Regions from separate parts of the Cytobacillus dafuensis genome, predicted to be linked through region 1. Evidence: riboswitches for the same ligand, from Rfam matches in the RefSeq annotation. Region 1 holds a riboswitch; the other holds the start of a gene.

What was found. A riboswitch is a leader RNA that binds a small molecule or an ion and turns the genes downstream of it on or off. The one in region 1 is predicted to bind glycine.
Region 2: another riboswitch for glycine. It lies ahead of gcvT (glycine cleavage system aminomethyltransferase GcvT); the one in region 1 lies ahead of purU (formyltetrahydrofolate deformylase).

What each region holds. Positions count from the first base shown of each region.
Region 1 covers NZ_CP042593.1:871,713-875,915, forward strand. The annotation lists gene FSZ17_RS04345 (aspartate kinase) at 1-1,132, shown strand, start outside; gene FSZ17_RS04350 (QueT transporter family protein) at 1,176-1,661, opposite strand; PreQ1 riboswitch class I at 1,670-1,714, opposite strand; glycine riboswitch at 1,875-1,977, shown strand; glycine riboswitch at 1,980-2,059, shown strand; gene purU (formyltetrahydrofolate deformylase) at 2,344-3,213, shown strand; gene FSZ17_RS04360 (FbpB family small basic protein) at 3,276-3,419, shown strand; gene FSZ17_RS04365 (TerC family protein) at 4,052-4,203, shown strand, end outside.
Region 2 covers NZ_CP042593.1:3,334,471-3,338,673, forward strand. The annotation lists gene gcvPA (aminomethyl-transferring glycine dehydrogenase subunit GcvPA) at 1-841, opposite strand, end outside; gene gcvT (glycine cleavage system aminomethyltransferase GcvT) at 859-1,965, opposite strand; glycine riboswitch at 2,133-2,223, opposite strand; gene FSZ17_RS15920 (DEAD/DEAH box helicase) at 2,500-4,188, shown strand; gene FSZ17_RS15925 (YqhG family protein) at 4,166-4,203, shown strand, end outside.

The sequences.
Region 1 (4,203 bases):
CGCTATTGCGCAAGAATTGAATCTATCAGAGGAAATTATTAATGACATTCTACAGGATCTACAAACAAGATTGACTGCAGACAAACGCAATCCTGACAAATTCATGGATTTAGTAAAAGCAAGTGGGGAGGACAATAACGCCAAATTAGTTGCTGCTTTTTTCCGGCAGCAAGGGGTGGAAGCCCATTATGTAAATCCTAAAGAAGCAGGACTTTTTGTAAGTGATGAACCAGGTAATGCTCAGGTTTTACCGGAATCATATGACAAGTTATTCTCGTTACGGGAACGTTCTGGGATTATTATTTTTCCTGGATTTTTTGGATACAGCAAAGAAGGTGAGGTATTCACTTTTTCACGTAGTGGTTCAGATATTACTGGTTCGATCCTGGCGAATGGACTTAAAGCCGAATTATATGAAAATTTTACAGATGTTGATGCTGTCTATTCTGTAAATCCATTTATCATCAACAGCCCGAAGGAAATTAAGGAATTAACGTATCGGGAAATGCGTGAGCTTTCCTATGCAGGTTTTACTGTCCTTCATGATGAAGCACTAGTTCCTGCGTTCCGTGCAGGAATTCCGGTACATATTAAGAACACAAATAATCCAAATGCACCAGGTACGAAAATCGTTTATGAAAGAGATAATACGAACGGTCCTGTCATTGGTATTGCTAGTGACAAAGGCTTTTGCAGCATTTATGTCAGTAAATACTTAATGAATAGAGAAATCGGCTTTGGACGGAGGCTTTTAGCTATACTAGAAAGCTATGGTCTTTCCTATGAGCATACTCCTTCTGGAATTGATGATATTTCAATCATTTTAAGAGAAAATCAGTTTACTCCTGGCATGGAAGAGGAAATCGTTGATCGCATAAAAACTGAGCTTGATTCAGACGAAGTGGTTATTGAACATAGCTTAGCTCTCATTATGGTTGTTGGAGAGGGGATGCGTCATAATATCGGTACAACGGCAAGAGCCTCTAAGGCATTGGCAAAAGCTAACGTTAACATCGAAATGATCAATCAAGGTTCATCTGAGGTCAGCATGATGTTCGGTGTTAAGGAAATAGATGAAAAACGAGCGGTTCAGGCACTTTATGAAGAGTTTTTTGCGGCAGTAGCAGTGTAATAATAGTAAAAAGAGTTGACGCACTCCTGCGTCAACTCTTTTTCTATATTGTTTTTTCAAAATTAATACGTTTATTAAGAGCATACATGATTGGCATTCCTACTATTAATACAACAAACTCACCGATTGCCGTTGTGAGCCATGTAAGCATGAATGGCAAGTCAAATGCTAGTTTAAGCTCAAAGGCGATAATCCACATCATGAACGTGAAAATGAGTGAGTTCACGATCATACGAACCCAGATGTTCTTAATATATCGGCAGCAAACAATCGTGATTAATAAAGAAATCAGCGTATGACCAACACCAAAAATAAGATCATATGCTTTCATTGGTGAAAATAATAGATTCGTTAAAAACACACCTAAAACCATGCCATATATATACTTCTTATTGAACACGACTAGGTGATTAAACATTTCGGATACACGGAATTGGACAGCCGTAAATCCAAATGGCTGGATAAGCATGGAAACAGCAATATATAAAGCCGCTAATATGCCATTTCCGACAAGTGTCCTTACTTTCATATTCAATTCTCTCCTTAGTTTTTTATCGTGGGATGGTTACGAACCACGTGAGCTCTTTGCCCAAAGCATATATATTAATATATTTTGAGGCTTTCGTCAATTATGCACAATATGTGAACAAGAACTAAAAATAAAGATTAAACCAATGTTCAAAGGTTGACATAAATATGCATAAGTTTTATTCTAAATTTAAAGAAAATTCAATATGGGCGGATGACGGTTGTGGGAGAGTGCATGATGACTAGCCACCGAAGGAGCAAGTTCCATTAAACACCCTTGGAACAAATCTCTCAGGTAGAGGAACCACAACGGGACGCGTCTCTGGAGAGCTCGTGCTATTCGTACGACACCAAAGGGGACCCTATTTGGGTTTAAACTCTCAGGTAAAAGGACAGAGAAAGGGTAAAGTAAGTTACCCTTTCTCTGTCCTTTTTTGGCTATTATGAAAGTTTAAGTTTATTAACGTACTAAAGTGAAAGTGTGAGTTCAATTAAATATCTTCTAATTAGATCGCTAAGAAAAACTAAGGCATTCGCTAAGTTTTCTTATGTAGATTTAAGGGAATGATGTCGATATTATTCAAAAGGGAATGTATGGACAAACTATTGATGTTAGATGAAACTGCTTAGTAATAGATGGGAAAGCGATACATGATTAATTATTAGGAATAGAGGTGTGGCAGATGGCAACAAAAGAAAAGGATAGCCGGGTAGTACTATTAATTTCGTGTCCGGAAAAGCCGGGAATAATATCAATTGTTTCTAATTTTCTATTAGAACATCATGCAAATATTGTCCACTTTGATCAGCATACAACAGATCCACATGCTGGAAGGTTTTTTATGCGAATAGAATTCGATTTGAAAGATTTTGAAACAGCTTTTGAAAAGCTTGAACAAGATTTATATGGGATAGCAGCAGAGCATTCGATGGAATGGCAGTTATGCAGCACAAAAAATAGAAAGAAAATGGCAATATTTGTTTCGAAAATGGATCATTGCCTTCTTGAACTTATTTGGCGGTGGAAGTCAAAGGAACTGCCAGTTGATATTCCACTAGTCATTAGCAATCACGCTAAATTAGCAGACGAAGTGGAAAGCTACGGGATTCCTTTTTATCATATCCCATTAACGCATGAAACGAAGGAAGAGGCCGAACAAAAAGCAATGGAATTAATGGAAGGGAAAGTAGACTTTATTGTTTTAGCAAGGTATATGCAAATTCTTTCCCCAAATTTTATAGCGAAATATCCTAATCAAATCATTAATATTCATCATTCCTTTTTGCCTGCTTTTGTCGGTGCAAACCCTTACGTAAGGGCATTTAATAGGGGAGTGAAGCTAATAGGTGCAACAGCTCATTATGTTACGAATGATCTGGATGAGGGGCCGATTATTCAACAAGATGTTATGCGTGTCAATCATCGCTATTCGGCTGATGAATTAAAAATTGCCGGAAGACATGTAGAAAGAAAGGTCCTCGCTGATGCAGTTGCATGGCATGTTGAAGACCGAGTCCTTGTTCATGGGAATAAGACAATCGTATTCGAATAGCAAATAGCCATAATGGGGATTCAGTTTTATATCGTAAATTATTGAGAGAGGGAGAATTTAAAATGACTAGAAAAAAAGTCACTTTATCAAGTTTAATTAGAAAAAATAAAGAGGAGCTTATGAGAGATCGAGGACAGCTTGAAGTAATTGAAAAGCGCATAGATGATAAACATACAACGTCTAAAAAAGTCGTACAAAGAGTTTGAATACAGGTAGGATTAGTGGATAAAGTGAAACTTCCATCAGTGGGGGGGCTTTCATCTCCCACTGATGGTTAGTTGCGGCCCACAGGAAGTGGGTCACGCAGACGTTGCCACACGATGTGGCGCTTTTAGTCTGTGTTCATTTTATGGGCCTTTACGGGCAGTTGATCCCCCGCTTAGGATTCTTTGATTCTCTCGCAAACTTGAAGTGGGGGTCTACTGCCCGTTAATCTGAGACAAATAAAAACTATAAAAATAATTGACAGATTTGTAAGGATTCGCTTATGATAAATATATAAATTGTATAGTTTCTCCTAAAGGGGAGTAGCTTTAACGATAAGGTCGTCACTTCGGAGTTCATAGCTCCCGGCTTTGTCGGCAACATTCCGTTGTTAGCAAGACCTTTACCTAAATAGGGTAGAGGTCTTTATTTTTTGTTTCTGACCTTTACCGCATTTTGGTAAAGGTTTTTTGTTGGCTTGAAAAAAATAGATGAACACCATGTTTTCTTAGCATTTTCAAGGAATGTGAACGCATAAGAAAAAAGGAGGGCAAGAAAGAACGAAGAAAAGGAAAATGTCCTTTATTCAGCTCGATTTGCACATAATTTAATTTAAAAATGGGGGTCAAACAATATGGATTTTTCGATACTTTTAGAATATGGATCGGTTTTATTAGTATTAATAGTTTTAGAAGGTCTTTTAGCAGCTGATAATGCATTGGTTTTAGCCATAATGGTTAAACATCTTCCGGAAGAGGAAAGAAAAAAAGCTTTATTTTACGGCCT
Region 2 (4,203 bases), 2.5 Mb from region 1:
AATAACCACAGTGCGGTCCGCCAAATGCAGTTGGAATGCCAAAAGGCTGTGCATCCCCTGCCACAATATCAGCACCGAGTTTCCCAGGAGGTGTTAAAGCTCCAAGTGAAAGCGGATTGCTTGAAACAACGAACATAGATTTTTGCGCATGGATGATTTCTTCCAGCTCTTTTAATGGTTCAATTCTGCCAAAAAAGTTTGGATATTGAACAATAACAGCAGCAATATCATCACTTATCATTTCTTTCAGTGCTTCTAGATCGGTAACCCCATCATTATGCGGAATTTCAATAACCTCGATATACTGGCCTTTTGCATATGTTTTCACAACATCTTTGGATTCAGGATGAACTGCACTTGAAATAAGAACTTTTTTGCGGCGAGTTTGGCCTGCACTTAGCATTGCAGCTTCTGCCAACGCTGTGCCACCGTCATACATGGAAGAGTTTGCAACATCCATACCCGTTAGTTCACAAATCATTGTCTGGAATTCAAAGATCGCTTGAAGCTCCCCTTGAGAAATTTCCGGCTGATACGGTGTATATGCTGTATAGAATTCTGAACGGGATATTACATGATCAACGATGACAGGCATGTAATGATCATAAACCCCTGCTCCTAAAAAAGAAGTGTTGCTTTTAAGATCTGCATTCTTCTGAGCCATTTTAGTAAGCTCTTTCATCAATGCTGTTTCGGTTGCAGCTGGTTTAATATTATATTCCCCTTTAAATCTAACACTTTCAGGAATATCACTGAATAATTCATCGATTGAGTTTACACCGATGGTTGCGAGCATTTCTTTCTTATCCGTCTCAGTCATCGGTAAATAGCGATGTTTCATCATTTAAGTCTCCCCTCCTATTTTTTCTCTCTTTTATAAAATGGCGTAGCTGCCACTACTGCCTTAAGGCGCTTTCCACGAATTTCAACTTCTACTTCTGTACCAACAGCAGTATTTTCAATAGATAGTAAAGCTAGGCCAATATTTTTCTTTAATGTTGGCGATTGTGTACCTGTTGTCACTTCTCCGATTTGCTCTTCACCCTTAAAAACCAGGTAGCCATGACGTGGAATTCCGCGGTCAATCATTTCGATACCAACTAATTTTCTTGAAAGTCCATCTTCTTTTTGCTTTAATAGCACTTCTTTTCCAATAAAATCAGCTTCTTTATTTACTTTCACTGCAAAGCCAATGCCAGCTTCTAACGGTGAAATTTCTGGAGAAAGCTCTTGACCATAAAGAACCAAGTTAGCCTCAAAACGCAATGTATCGCGAGCACCTAATCCACAAGGAATAGCACCTTCTTCTTTACCAGCTTCTAAAATATCCTTCCAAATTGAAACTACATCATTAGCATCGCAATATACTTCAAACCCGTCTTCCCCTGTATAGCCAGTTCTAGAAACAAGGGCTTTTTTACCATTTAAATCAACATCATTTTGGAATTTAAAAAAGCCAATATCTGATAGATTTGTATTACTAGCAAGCTTTTGCAATACACTCTCTGCCAATGGACCTTGGATGGCAACTTGTGCTGTCTGATCAGAAAGATTTTTAATTTCTACATTACCCTCAAGATGATCAGCAAGCCATTTGTAATCTTTTTCAATATTAGATGCATTTACAACAAGTAAAAAATGATCATCTGTAAATTTATAGACAAGTAAATCATCAACAGTTCCGCCATTTTCATAACACATAGCAGTGTACTGGGCACCAAAATCTTTCAATTTTGAGATATCATTTGTCATCATTTTTTGAAGATAGGAAAGGCTATCAGGCCCCTTTACTTCAATTTCACCCATATGGGATACATCAAACAAACCAGCTTTAGTACGGACTGCTTCATGCTCTTCTTTAATGCTAGAAAATTGAACTGGCAGATCCCAGCCGCCAAAATCAATTGTCTTTGCGCCATAGTCCTTGTAAACATCGTATAACGGTGTACGTTTTAACTGTGACATCCACTTGTCCCCCTTATAATATTTATTAAAAGCTTGAAATTTGAACAAAAAAAGGACAGAAAATCCCCTATATTTCAAGAAGATCCCTGTCCTTGCACCTGAAAGTTTACCGAATAACGGTTTTCCCCTTTGGTGGCTCCAAAATAATAGAGCGCTCTCCAGAGTTACGTCAAATAAGGGTTCTTTTGCCTGAGAGATTCACAAATCCATTGCTTGCTCCTTCGGCGCCACAAAAGTAGTCTCTCCCCTTATTGTCATCCGTATTTATAAAATTTTTCAAGTTGGTTCATACTAAACAAAATGGCGTCTTGACCGTCAATTTGCATGAATATGAGTTAGCTAGCTTTCACCTTTCAACTCGAAACCAAATTTGAAAATCAATAAAAATATATTTCGATAAACTAAATGATTGTGGCAAATTTCAAAACTTTCAAAGCTATTCTTATCCTACCATTAGAAGGTCATTTGGGCAATGGGTAATCTGATTCTAACTACAAAACGAATACTTCCAATTTTTTAAAGGAGCTGTTTTTAATGACAGTGCGGATTGAATTTGATTCCTCTTGGCAGGAGGAGTTTTTAACTAGAATTGAAAATGACGGACCTTGGGGGAACTGGGAGCTATATAAATTAGCAGTAGAAGTAGAAACTCATACCACCATTCCTGATTTTGAAGGATTGCAAGCTCCAAAACATCTTTCAGGCCTTACCCCATTGCCACATCAACTTGAAGTTGCCAAGCAGGTTGTAGAAAGTATGAATGGAAAAGCTATTCTTGCTGATGAAGTTGGATTAGGGAAAACAATTGAAGCAGGATTGATATTAAAGGAATATATGATTCGAGGATTAGTTAAAAAAGTGCTCATTCTTGTGCCAGCCTCCCTTGTTACCCAATGGGCAATTGAGCTGAACACTAAATTCTTCATCCCTGCAGTAACACAACGTAAAAGCTATGTATGGGAGCAGTGTGATGTGGTCGTTTCATCCATTGATACCGCAAAACGTAATCCTCATAGAGATATCATATACAAGCAGGATTATGACTTAATCATTATTGATGAAGCACATAAGCTTAAAAATAATAAAACGAAAAACTATGAGTTTGTTCAAAATTTAAAAAAGAAATTCTGTTTGCTCTTAACTGCTACTCCCATTCAAAACCGCATTAGCGAAATCTTTAATTTAGTTTCTTTATTAAAGCCCGGGCATTTAGGAAATGAGTCAGCTTTTTATCAAAAATACAATAAAGATTCCCGTGACTTGAATGATCATGAACATTTAAAAGAGCTTGTCAATAAAGTTATGATCCGAAACAGAAGAGCTGATACAGGTATTGAATGGACGAAGCGAAAGGTCGAAACCATTCCAATAGAATTCAATATAGAAGAAAGAGACCTTTACGATGCAGTCAGCAGCCTTCGCAGGGAAGGTGATTGGTTAAGCTCTAGCCAATTTTCTGTTATGACACTTCAGCGTGAAGCATGCAGCAGCCGAGAAGCGGTCTATTTCACTCTTAAAAATATGCTAGAAAAACAAGTTGAGCCCTCAAAAGATTTCCAAGACCATATTCAAGCTTTAATCTCTAAGGTGGAAGCTGTTCAGCAAAATTCAAAAGCCGAAAAAGCACTTGAATTAATTCAGCAAATCAATGATAAAGTGATCATTTTTACAGAATATAGGGCAACGCAGATGTATTTGCAATGGTTCCTCAAACAATACGGAATTACATCCGTTCCATTTAGAGGAGGTTTCAAACGAGGGAAAAAGGACTGGATGAGGGAGCTTTTCCAAAAAAACGCCCAAGTCCTTATTGCTACTGAAGCAGGCGGTGAAGGTATTAATCTTCAATTTTGTAATCATATTATCAATTTTGATCTGCCATGGAATCCAATGAGGCTTGAGCAGAGAATCGGTCGTATACATCGCCTCGGACAGGAGAAAGACGTTATGATCTATAATTTTGCCATAAAGGATACTGTTGAAGAGCATATTTTAAAACTTTTATATGAAAAAATTCATCTATTTGAAAAAGTAATTGGCGATTTAGATGATATTCTGACAAAACTGGATTTTGGTAATGTAGAGGATCATCTAGTTGATATTTTTGGCAAATCAGCTTCAGAAGGAGAAATGAGAATCAAAATGGAGAATTTAACAGCGATGATTCAGTTTGCTGAAGAAATACGGGAAGGTGAGAGAAATGCAGCAACAGGAAATTCATAATTTCCTCGAGAAATA